3 regions of the Streptococcus sp. 1171_SSPC genome follow, and region 3 is predicted to be linked to each of the others. Evidence: predicted binding sites of a transcription regulator. Region 3 holds the regulator's gene; each other region holds the start of a gene.
What was found. The regulator NrdR, encoded in region 3, represses ribonucleotide reductase genes. The targets are predictions, from matches to a motif close to ACACNATATATNGTGT.
Positions count from the first base shown of each region.

Region 1: a site for NrdR is predicted at 1,728-1,743, ahead of nrdD (anaerobic ribonucleoside-triphosphate reductase). Genes of this name have one in related genera too.
Region 2: a site for NrdR is predicted at 1,950-1,965, ahead of nrdH (glutaredoxin-like protein NrdH). Genes of this name have one in related genera too.

Region 1 is NZ_JWAK01000028.1:34,707-37,990, forward strand. It holds gene nrdD (anaerobic ribonucleoside-triphosphate reductase) at 1-1,661, opposite strand, end outside; gene ADF75_RS05530 (heme transporter CcmD) at 1,787-3,284, opposite strand, start outside.
Region 2 is NZ_JWAK01000035.1:41,654-44,937, reverse strand. It holds gene ptsP (phosphoenolpyruvate--protein phosphotransferase) at 1-1,384, opposite strand, end outside; gene ADF75_RS07155 (phosphocarrier protein HPr) at 1,387-1,650, opposite strand; gene nrdH (glutaredoxin-like protein NrdH) at 2,082-2,300, shown strand; gene nrdE (class 1b ribonucleoside-diphosphate reductase subunit alpha) at 2,433-3,284, shown strand, end outside.
Region 3 is NZ_JWAK01000032.1:15,085-18,368, reverse strand. It holds gene ADF75_RS06230 (DnaD domain protein) at 1-1,107, opposite strand, end outside; gene nrdR (transcriptional regulator NrdR) at 1,108-1,581, opposite strand; gene ADF75_RS06220 (endonuclease/exonuclease/phosphatase family protein) at 1,695-2,510, opposite strand; gene ADF75_RS06215 (PTS transporter subunit IIBC) at 2,574-3,284, opposite strand, start outside.

The DNA.
Region 1 (3,284 bases), on a different contig from region 3:
AAGTGGTAGTCATATTGGTCGGACCATTCTTCGACCCGTTTCTTCATATCCTTAATGATTTCGATTGTAAATTGTTTGGCTTCTGGATTTTCTTCCCAATTTGGACCATAAAAGACAGTCGCTACTTCATACAATCCAATATAGCCGAGTGAAATGGTTGCTCTGCGATGACGGAAGAGCTGGTCTACCTGGGCATATTTACCCAAACGCTTCCCAAAAGCGCCATATTGGTAGAGAATTGGGGCATTGGCTGGAGTCGCTTCCTTGGTCCGCTCTACCCGATAGATCAAAGCATCTTCCGCGATGTTCATCCGCTCATTAAAAATTTCCCAGAACTTTTCTTTATTCCCTTCTGACTCCAAGGCAATCCGAGGGAGATTGACTGTCACAACCCCTAGGTTCATCCGACCAGAATTGACTTCCACACCATTTTCATCCTTCCAACCTTGAAGGAAAGAACGACATCCCATGGGCACCTTGAAGGAGCCCGTCAACTCAACAATTTTGTCATAAGACAAAACGTCTGGATACATGCGTTTGGTCGCACATTCCAAGGCCAACTGCTTGATGTCGTAGTTGGGACTACCTGGTTCTAAGTTGAGGCCTCTTTTTAAACTAAAAATCAACTTAGGGAAAATAGCGGTCCGGTGTTCTGAACCAAGTCCTTTGATTCGAATTTCCAGAATGGCCTTTTGAATTTCCCGTTCGAAGCGATTGGTTCCAAGCCCAAAGCCCAGCGAAGTAAAGGGCGTTTGCCCATTTGAGGTAAAGAGGGTATTGATCTCGTACTCCAAGGATTGCATGGCATCATAGATATCTTTTTGAGTCTTGCTCCAAGCATAGTCCTCGCGTTTTTCAGGGAGAACCCACTCCTCTGCATCTTTCAAGTGCTTCTGATAATTCTTTTCTGCATAAGGAGCCAAGACTTCGTCGATCCGGTCAGCTGAGCAACCGCCATACTGGCTAGAGGCTACATTGGCAATGATTTGCGAGATCTGTGCCGTTGCAGTTTGGATGGACTTGGGACTTTCTACTTCTGCATTCCCAATCTTAAAACCATTGCGCAGCATGCCTTCAAAATCGATCAAACAACAGTTGGTCATCGGAGTGTAAGGGCTATAGTCCAAATCATGGTAGTGGATATCCCCTTTTTGGTGGGCATTGGCTACGTGTTTGGGCAACATTTTAAGACCAATAGACTTGCCGACAATTCCTGCTGTCAAATCGCGCTGGGTATTAAAAACATCGCTGTCCTTATTGGCATTTTCATTAACGACAGCTTGGTCCTTGTTGAGGAGCTTGCCGATGGTAAAGTTGATATCCGTTGCCTTTGAGCGCTCAAAATCACGCTGCGTGCGATAGGTAATATAGCTCTCGGCAATCGCATATTCATTGGCTTGCAACAACTCATGCTCAACGACATTTTGAATCTCGTAAATTTTTACGCCACGAGGGAAGCGTTCCAAAATTTCAGCCACAATCCGGTCTGTTACGGTTTCTAATTTCGCTTCCAAGGCCGGAGTGAGACCGGTCACTTCTTCTGTCGCTTTGACCAAAGCACGGTAAATTTTATCGACATCAAACTTGACCTTCCGCCCATCTCTCTTTTCTACAAAGAGTTGGGGGAGACTTTGGATATGCTCTTCTCGTAACGTTATCATAAGCTCGCCCACTTTCTTTTTTATACAAATAGAATTCACTCCATATTATATCACTCAAAAATAAAAAATCAATATCTTGTGTCAAAAAATGTCATTTCATTTTCAAACCACAAGATATTGATAGTCTATTTATATTGGTACAAGGTGTAATGCGAACCCTGCTGGTTCACTTTTTCATAACTTTGGGTTAAAACCTTTTGCATAGCAGACGTTACATCTAGGTCCTTATTGACCACAATAAACTTCGGCTTGTCTTGCTTAATCTGATTCGTCAGATTAGTTCGGTTTTCCTTCGGCCCCAGATAGGCTGTCGGAGTTAGAAGGGCTGAAGCGGCCAAGCGACCACTTTCCTGATAGAGATGGGCCGTCTGATCCCAAGCATATATGGTATCCTTGGAATCACTATGACTCTTGATATAGTGGGCAATCGTACTTCGTTCACTCGCTAGGTTGTTTTGGAGAACCAATTGATTCACAACTGGATACCCAACTAAATAACCTATTGCTAAGATCGGTAGGAAGGCTTGACTGGAGAAATAAAGCTCCCAGATAGAATTATTCTTCATCTTCCGGCGCTGATAAGTGGACTCATCCCCGGCAAACCAAAGAGCGAATAAGGGAAGACCAAAAGGTAACAAGCTAAGGAACTGATAGACCCCTTGCTCTGGTGTACCAACCACAATTGCAACAACTAGCGGAAGACCAAACCAACTCATAAACCGGATCAAACGTTGACCACTTGTCGATACTTTTCGGAAGGACATGACGAAAGCTGAAGCAAAACCAAGCGTTAACAGCAATAAACAGTAATAAACTAAGTTGGCAAATAGGTGCCCCGCATCAAACTGGAGGGAGCGAAGACTATACAAGGTCTGATGAATCGCATATCCAAAAGAGCCGTTCCACACGGTGATGTAGCCTAAGGGATAAAAGACAAGAGAGAAACCCAAGAGGGCAGCAAGGAATTGATAGAAGCCGTGGGCAAATTTCTTTTGCTTCACATGATAGGCTGTCAATCCAAGAAAAGCAAGCAGATAAAAAATCACACTCAGCCATGGCACCATCATAAAGGCCAAACAGGCTCCTGCGCCATAAGCGACAAAGGATTCATCTGTTTTCTCACCCTCTAGATAAGCGAGAATGAAATTCATAGAGCCAAATAGGAAGGGCAGGGCGTAAAAGACAGCGTAATTGCCGCCAAATCCAAGCACTCCAGCAAGAAGGTAGAAGAGTAGCTGAACTTGTCCTGCAATTTTTTCACTTGCAACTAAGCTTCTGACCATCCGATACAGGCTCGTCCCAGCAAAAAAGTAGGCTAAAATCTGGAAGACCACCAGGAGAACTTGACCTCCTACCAAACTTCCTAAAGCGCTGATTCCGTAGTAGAGCAAACCATTGACCCCAAAGAAATGACCATAGGGAACTTGACCTTGAGACATTGCCCAACCGGCATATAAGTCCTGGGTTTGTTGATTGGTCGCCAGTAAGTTGATAAAAGGAAGGGCTACATGAACCAGCCCAAGTAGGACACTAAAAGCAATTGGTAGTGACAAGGGAACTGGTCGCTTAGTGGCGTAGCGCCCCAACGACTTTTCATCTTCTTGGTCTTCTAACGACTCTTCT
Region 2 (3,284 bases), on a different contig from region 3:
GGATCAAGTCGTTTGTACCAATTGAGAAGAAGTCAACTTCTTTGGCAAATTGATCAGCCAACATCGCTGCTGCTGGGATTTCGATCATGATCCCTACTTCGATGTCGTCAGCAACGGCAACACCTTCCGCAACCAATTTCGCTTTTTCTTCTTCCAGAATACCTTTAGCTGTACGGAACTCTGTCAACAAAGCAACCATTGGGAACATGATCCGCAATTTACCGTGAACAGATGCACGAAGCAAAGCACGCAATTGTGTACGGAACATTTGGTTACCTGTTTCAGAGATAGAGATACGCAACGCACGGTAACCCAAAAATGGGTTCATTTCTTTAGGAAGATCGAAGTAAGGAAGTTCTTTATCCCCACCGATATCCATTGTACGAACGACAACAGGTTTACCGTTCATTCCTTCAAGAACCGCTTTGTATGCTTCATATTGATCATCTTCAGTTGGGAAATCTTGAGAATCCATGTACAAGAATTCAGTACGATAGAGACCAACAGCTTCTGCACCATTTTCGTTCACACCTTCAACGTCTTTAGGTGTACCGATGTTAGCAGCCAACTCGAAGTGTTTGCCATCTGCAGTAACAGTTTTGGCATCTTTCAAAAGAGCCCATTCAGCTTTTTGTTTAGCGTAAGCTTCACCAGCTGCTTTAAAGGCTGCAATTTGTTCTTCACTTGGGTTGATGACCACTTCACCAGTGATTCCAGATACAGCCAACACATCACCATCTTTTACAAGATCTGTAATGTTGTTTGTACCAAGAACCGCTGCAATTTCAAGTGTACGCGCCATGATAGCTGAGTGACTTGTACGTCCACCAATGTTTGTAACAAAGGCTTTAACAAACTGTTTGTTCAATTGAGCGGTATCGGATGGAGTCAAGTCATGCGCAACCACGATTGCTTCTTCATTGATGGTTGCAGGGTTTGGCAATTTCTTACCAAGCAAGTTTGCAAGAACACGTTTGGTCACGTCGCGAATATCTGCTGCACGTTCTTGCATGTATGGGTTATCTTCCATTCCTTCAAAGATGGTGATAAACATGTCTGTGACTTCTTTTAAACCAGCCTCAGCATTCACCTTCTTCGTGCGAATTGTTTCCTTGATCTGACCAACCATTTCAGGGTCAGAAAGGACCATCATGTGAGCATCAAATACTTGTGCCGCTTCCTCACCAAGGCTCGCTACTGCATTCTCCCGAATAAGAGAAAGCTCGTTCTGTGAAGCTTCAAGAGCTGCATCCAAACGAGCTTCTTCTGCATTTGTATCTTCAACTGAGATTGTTTCAAATGACAAGTCGGGTTGAACAAGTAGATATGCCTTAGCAACGGCAACACCATCAGATGCTGCAATTCCTTTAAGCATTTCTGTCATGTTTATGCCAATCCTTCTTTTTCCATTGTTTCAGCGATTGCTGCAAGAGCATCATCAGCGTCAGCACCTTCAGCTGAGATTACAACGTCAGCTCCTTGACCAACACCAAGGCTCATAACACCCATGATTGATTTCAAGTTAACTGATTTACCTTTGTATTCAAGAGTAATATCTGAAGCAAATTTGCTAGCAGTTTGAACCAACAAAGTTGCTGGACGTGCGTGGATACCTGTTTCTGCCACGATGTGGAAATCTTTAGAAGCCATAGTTTGACTCTCCTTTTAAAATTAGTTTTTGAGTTATCTGTGATAACCCTTACAATTTGCTATTATATCATCTTCTTCATTATTTTTCAAGATTTTTATCACACACTTACTGAAAATACTTACAGGAAGCACTCATTTTTTCTCTTCTTTTAAACTACTTTTTTTACTTTCTTCTATTAAATAAATAGAATTGCTTTCAGGGACACAGTATATAGAATTTTAGGAAAATAGTTCGAATTCCTTTGACTTAAAAAACCTATATTTTATCACGTTTTCCTCAATTTTCACTAATTCTTACAATACTACATATTGTGGTATACTCCGATATAGTTAATTTACGTGCACAATATTTAGTTAAAACTCTTGACAAGGAAAAACCTTTTGTTTATACTAGATACAGATTTATGAATTTAGAGGAGTTAGATCACATTATGGTGACAATTTATTCAAAAAATAATTGCGTTCAATGTAAAATGACCAAACGTTTTTTAGATACCAATCACGTTGAATACCGTGAAATTAATCTAGATGAGCAACCTGAGTTTGTAGACCATGTGAAGAACCTTGGTTTCAACGCTGCACCAGTTATCCAAACGGCAGATGAAGTCTTCTCTGGCTTCCAACCAGCTAAGCTCAAGAAATTATCTTAAAACTATCAAACAGGATCTGATTGGTCTAGGGAATGGATTACTGTAGTTCTCGACTACAGTGTTCCCCTAGCCCTTTTACTTGTACAGGGGAGCTTGCCTCCCCTTTGTTTTTGAATTAGAAAAAGGAACATTATGGGATTAAAATCACTTGAAGACGTAACCTACTTCCGTCTTAATAATGAAATCAACCGTCCAGTTAACGGTCAAATCATGCTTCATAAAGATAAAGAAGCCTTGGATGCTTTCTTCAAAGAAAATGTTGTGCCAAATACCATGGCCTTTGATTCAATAACGGATAAAATCAACTACCTTATTGAACACAACTATATCGAAACAGCCTTCATTCAGAAGTACCGTCCTGAATTTTTGGAAGAATTGGCCCAATTTATCAAAGATCAAAACTTCCAATTCAAGTCCTTCATGGCTGCCTATAAATTCTATAACCAGTATGCTCTGAAAACAAATGATGGAGAGTACTATCTCGAAAGTATGGAAGACCGCGTCTTCTTCAATGCTCTCTACTTTGCGGATGGAAATGAAGAAATTGCTAAAGACATCGCAAATGAAATCATCCACCAGCGCTACCAACCAGCTACTCCTTCTTTCTTGAATGCTGGACGTGCCCGCCGTGGGGAATTGGTTTCTTGTTTCTTGATCCAGGTAACTGATGATATGAATGCGATCGGACGCTCTATCAACTCGGCCCTCCAACTTTCACGTATCGGTGGTGGGGTTGGAATCTCCCTCAGCAATCTTCGCGAAGCTGGTGCACCAATCAAGGGCTATGAAGGAGCCGCTTCTGGGGTCGTGCCAGTCATGAAACTCTTCGAAGATAGCTTCTCTTACTCTAACCAATTGGGACAACGCCAAGGGGCTGGTGTAGTTTACCTCAATGTCTTCCACCCAGATATCATCTCCTTCCTTTCTACTAAGAAGGAAAATGCCGATGAAAAAGTTCGTGTTAAGACCCTTTCACTTGGTGTC
Region 3 (3,284 bases):
TTCCTGGCTGGTCTGATTGGTATAGTTAGGCTGACTCCACTTAGGAACATTGGTTTTTCCAGTCGCTTGTCCACTCTTAGTTGCTTTCTCTTTTGCTTTTTGTGTATGAGAGTCTTGGCGCTGGCGGATCTTCAGGACAGCCTCCTCGGCCGTTTTAATCCCCTCATACGCAAAATCATTCCCAACCTTTAAAGCATATTTTTCATTGAGATTGGCAGAAGCAACCTTATTAAAGGTCAAGAGCAAAATCACGTTTATGACTTCATCTAAGAGACCTAACTGGGCCAAATCAGAAATCACCTTACGCTCAGATTGGGTCACGACAGCCTTACGCGCTTTTTTAATTCCTGCTAAAAATTGGAGACTAGTCCTATTTTTAGCTTCTCGGATAATGGCTCTTTCCTGCGGAGTGAACTCATCCTTACCGTTTTCCTGTGGTTGTTGGGTTAGTTTCTGTCTCATCCGCTTGGTCGAAATGATCAAATTAGCCGCTGTCTCCTTGGCCAAGAGATAGGTCTCATACCAAGTCCAATTCTTCTCTTCTGTGATGGCATAGAGAACCAAGAGGTCTTCTTGTTCGTTCTCAAAACGGAGACCATCTCGCGCCATTAATTGTTTAAAGTGCTCCAAACTGAAGGAAGATGTTTTCTTCTGATGGGTCGAAACTCCATCAATCCCAAAGACAGAGGCAAAGTTCACCTTCCGTTTTTCGCCCTCTGGTTTTTCAGGAAGCAAGTCACGAACTGCCGCTTCTCCTATTTTTTTCTCCAGCAATTTCTGATAAGCAACATTGGCAAAAAATTGATCTGCTTCTAGCGGAGGCACAAATCGGAACTGAAGTCCTTCTTCTGTTTCATAAACCTCTAATAAATTCATGGCAATCAAGCGGTCTAAACTTTCGAGAAAATGAGCGAAACCTAGATCCAGATGATTTAAAACAACAGCAATCAGCCGTTTTTCTTTCCCCTGATCATAGAGACTCAGCAGAAAAGTATATAATTGACTTGCTTGAACACCTAATATTGGTCCATACAGATGCGTAAAGGAGGCTCCTGTAGGCGCCAAATAATTATTCTTCAAGAAAGAAAATGAAGTATTGGGCTTCATCTATTTTTCCTTTTTCTTCTTCGTTCCTTTGGTAATCTGTTTTAAGAGACTTTCCAATTCACCAACATCCTTGAAACTACGATAGACACTCGCAAAGCGGACATAGGTAATTTCGTCCAACTCTGCTAACTCGTCCATGACCAGTGATCCAATATAGTCACTCTGGATCTCATTTTCACTCTGGCTTCGAATCTTTTGTTCGATGCGACCCACAATTTCCTCAATTTCGTCACTCGATACGGGACGTTTCTGAGCTGATCGAATGATCCCATTAAATATTTTATCTCTAGAAAACTGTTCCCGGGTGCCATCTTTTTTCACCACAACAAGAGTCCGCTCTTCTACTCGTTCATAAGTGGTGAAGCGATGATGACATTCATCACATTCTCTTCTTCTACGAATCGTTTTCCCATCTTCTGCCTGGCGACTATCTACAACACTAGACTTGTTTCCGCCACATTTTGGACACCGCATGGACACCCTCCTTATCGTTTCTTAATACTTTATTCTATCATATTTAGGGCTAAAGTGAAAGAAAGCGAAACAAAGAAAATCCCTAGCCTCCTAATGGCATAGGGATTTGAATCTTATGGTAAATACAAGTCAGCTGACAAACCATAATGGTCGCTGACGAGAGGTTGGTTGGAACCATCAAACACAACTTCTAGTCGTTCGATAACCCATTCTTTTGAAGTGAAAACATAATCAATCCGCAAAGGTACCTGATTATCATCCCATCCATCAATTCCAGGACCTACTGTGTAAGTCCCCTTAGTCTGACGGGCTTCAATAAAGCTATCTTGAAGAGCTAGAGGACTCGCTAAAATGGCCTCATAACCCTCTTGACCAGCTGGATTATTAAAATCTCCGGCTAAGATTAAGGGTTTCTGCAATTGGCTGAAACGCTCTTCTAAACGTGCCCACTCTTGTTGGAAACCTTTGTCCCACCAAGATAGATGGACACTGGCAACCGCAATTTCTTTCCCATCAACTTGGGTTTCTGCAATGGCAATCCGTCGTGTATGATAATCTGTTGGATCATTCACATCTGAAACCAAGAGTTCGCTTGCCTGGATTGGGGTACGTGATAGAACCGCCACGCCTTCATGATAACGGTCATAGCCGATATGGTTGTAAGCCCAGGTCCAGTGATAGCTTAATCCTTCTTCTTCTAATTTTTCAACTAAACAACGAACATAGTGATCCTGATGGATCGGCTCCGCAGAAGGAGTTGGATGATATAAGTCATTAACTGGAACAACTGGACTTTCGATGGCCTGATTGATTTCTTGGAAACAAATCAGATCGTATTTCTTTTCAAGAATGTCTGTTAATAAGTCCTCAAATTTTTGTTGGGGATTTTCTTCCATCCAACTATGAGTGTTCAAAGTCAAAAATTTCATGATCCTACTCTCCTAATAGAGAATTCCCTGTATCCGATGGATACAAGGAATGACTCTCATAGATTATAATTCAACCTTGGCAACCACAGCATCTGCTGGAAGTTGACCAGTTTGTGTAAGAGTGACAGATTGAATAGCTGCAGCATTTGTGAAGACTACAACTGTTGACGTTGCACGTCCAGCTTCACGAATAGCATCCAAATCTGCTTCTACTAATAAATCTCCCGCTGCCACTGTTTGACCTTCTTCTACCTTCACTGTGAAAGGTTTTCCTTCCAAACTTACAGTATCAAGACCGATATGAACGAGAACTTCAAGACCAGATTCTGTTACCAAACCAAGTGCGTGTTTGGTAGGGAAGACGCTTGTCACCTTACCAGCTACTGGTGAAACAATCTGACCATTTGCTGGTTCAACTGCAAATCCGTCACCCATCATTTTTTGTGAGAAGACTGGATCTTGAACTTTTTCTAATTCAATGACTTGTCCTTCAGCAACTGAGTGAACTTCTTCTGTCACCCCTTTAAAGCTGACTTCTGCTTGTTGAGAAGATGCTTTTTGACTTGGGAGAGTTTCAGGAATCACTTCACCTGAGTCTAACAAATCTTGGATATCTGATTTCAATACGTCCGCTTTTGGACCGTAAATCGCTTGAACCCCTTGTCCTTTCATGACAAGTCCCATCGCACCTTCAGCCTTCCACTGTTCTTCTGTTCCAACTTTAGTTTCGTCTTTAACAGTCACACGAAGGCGAGTCATACATGCATCCACATC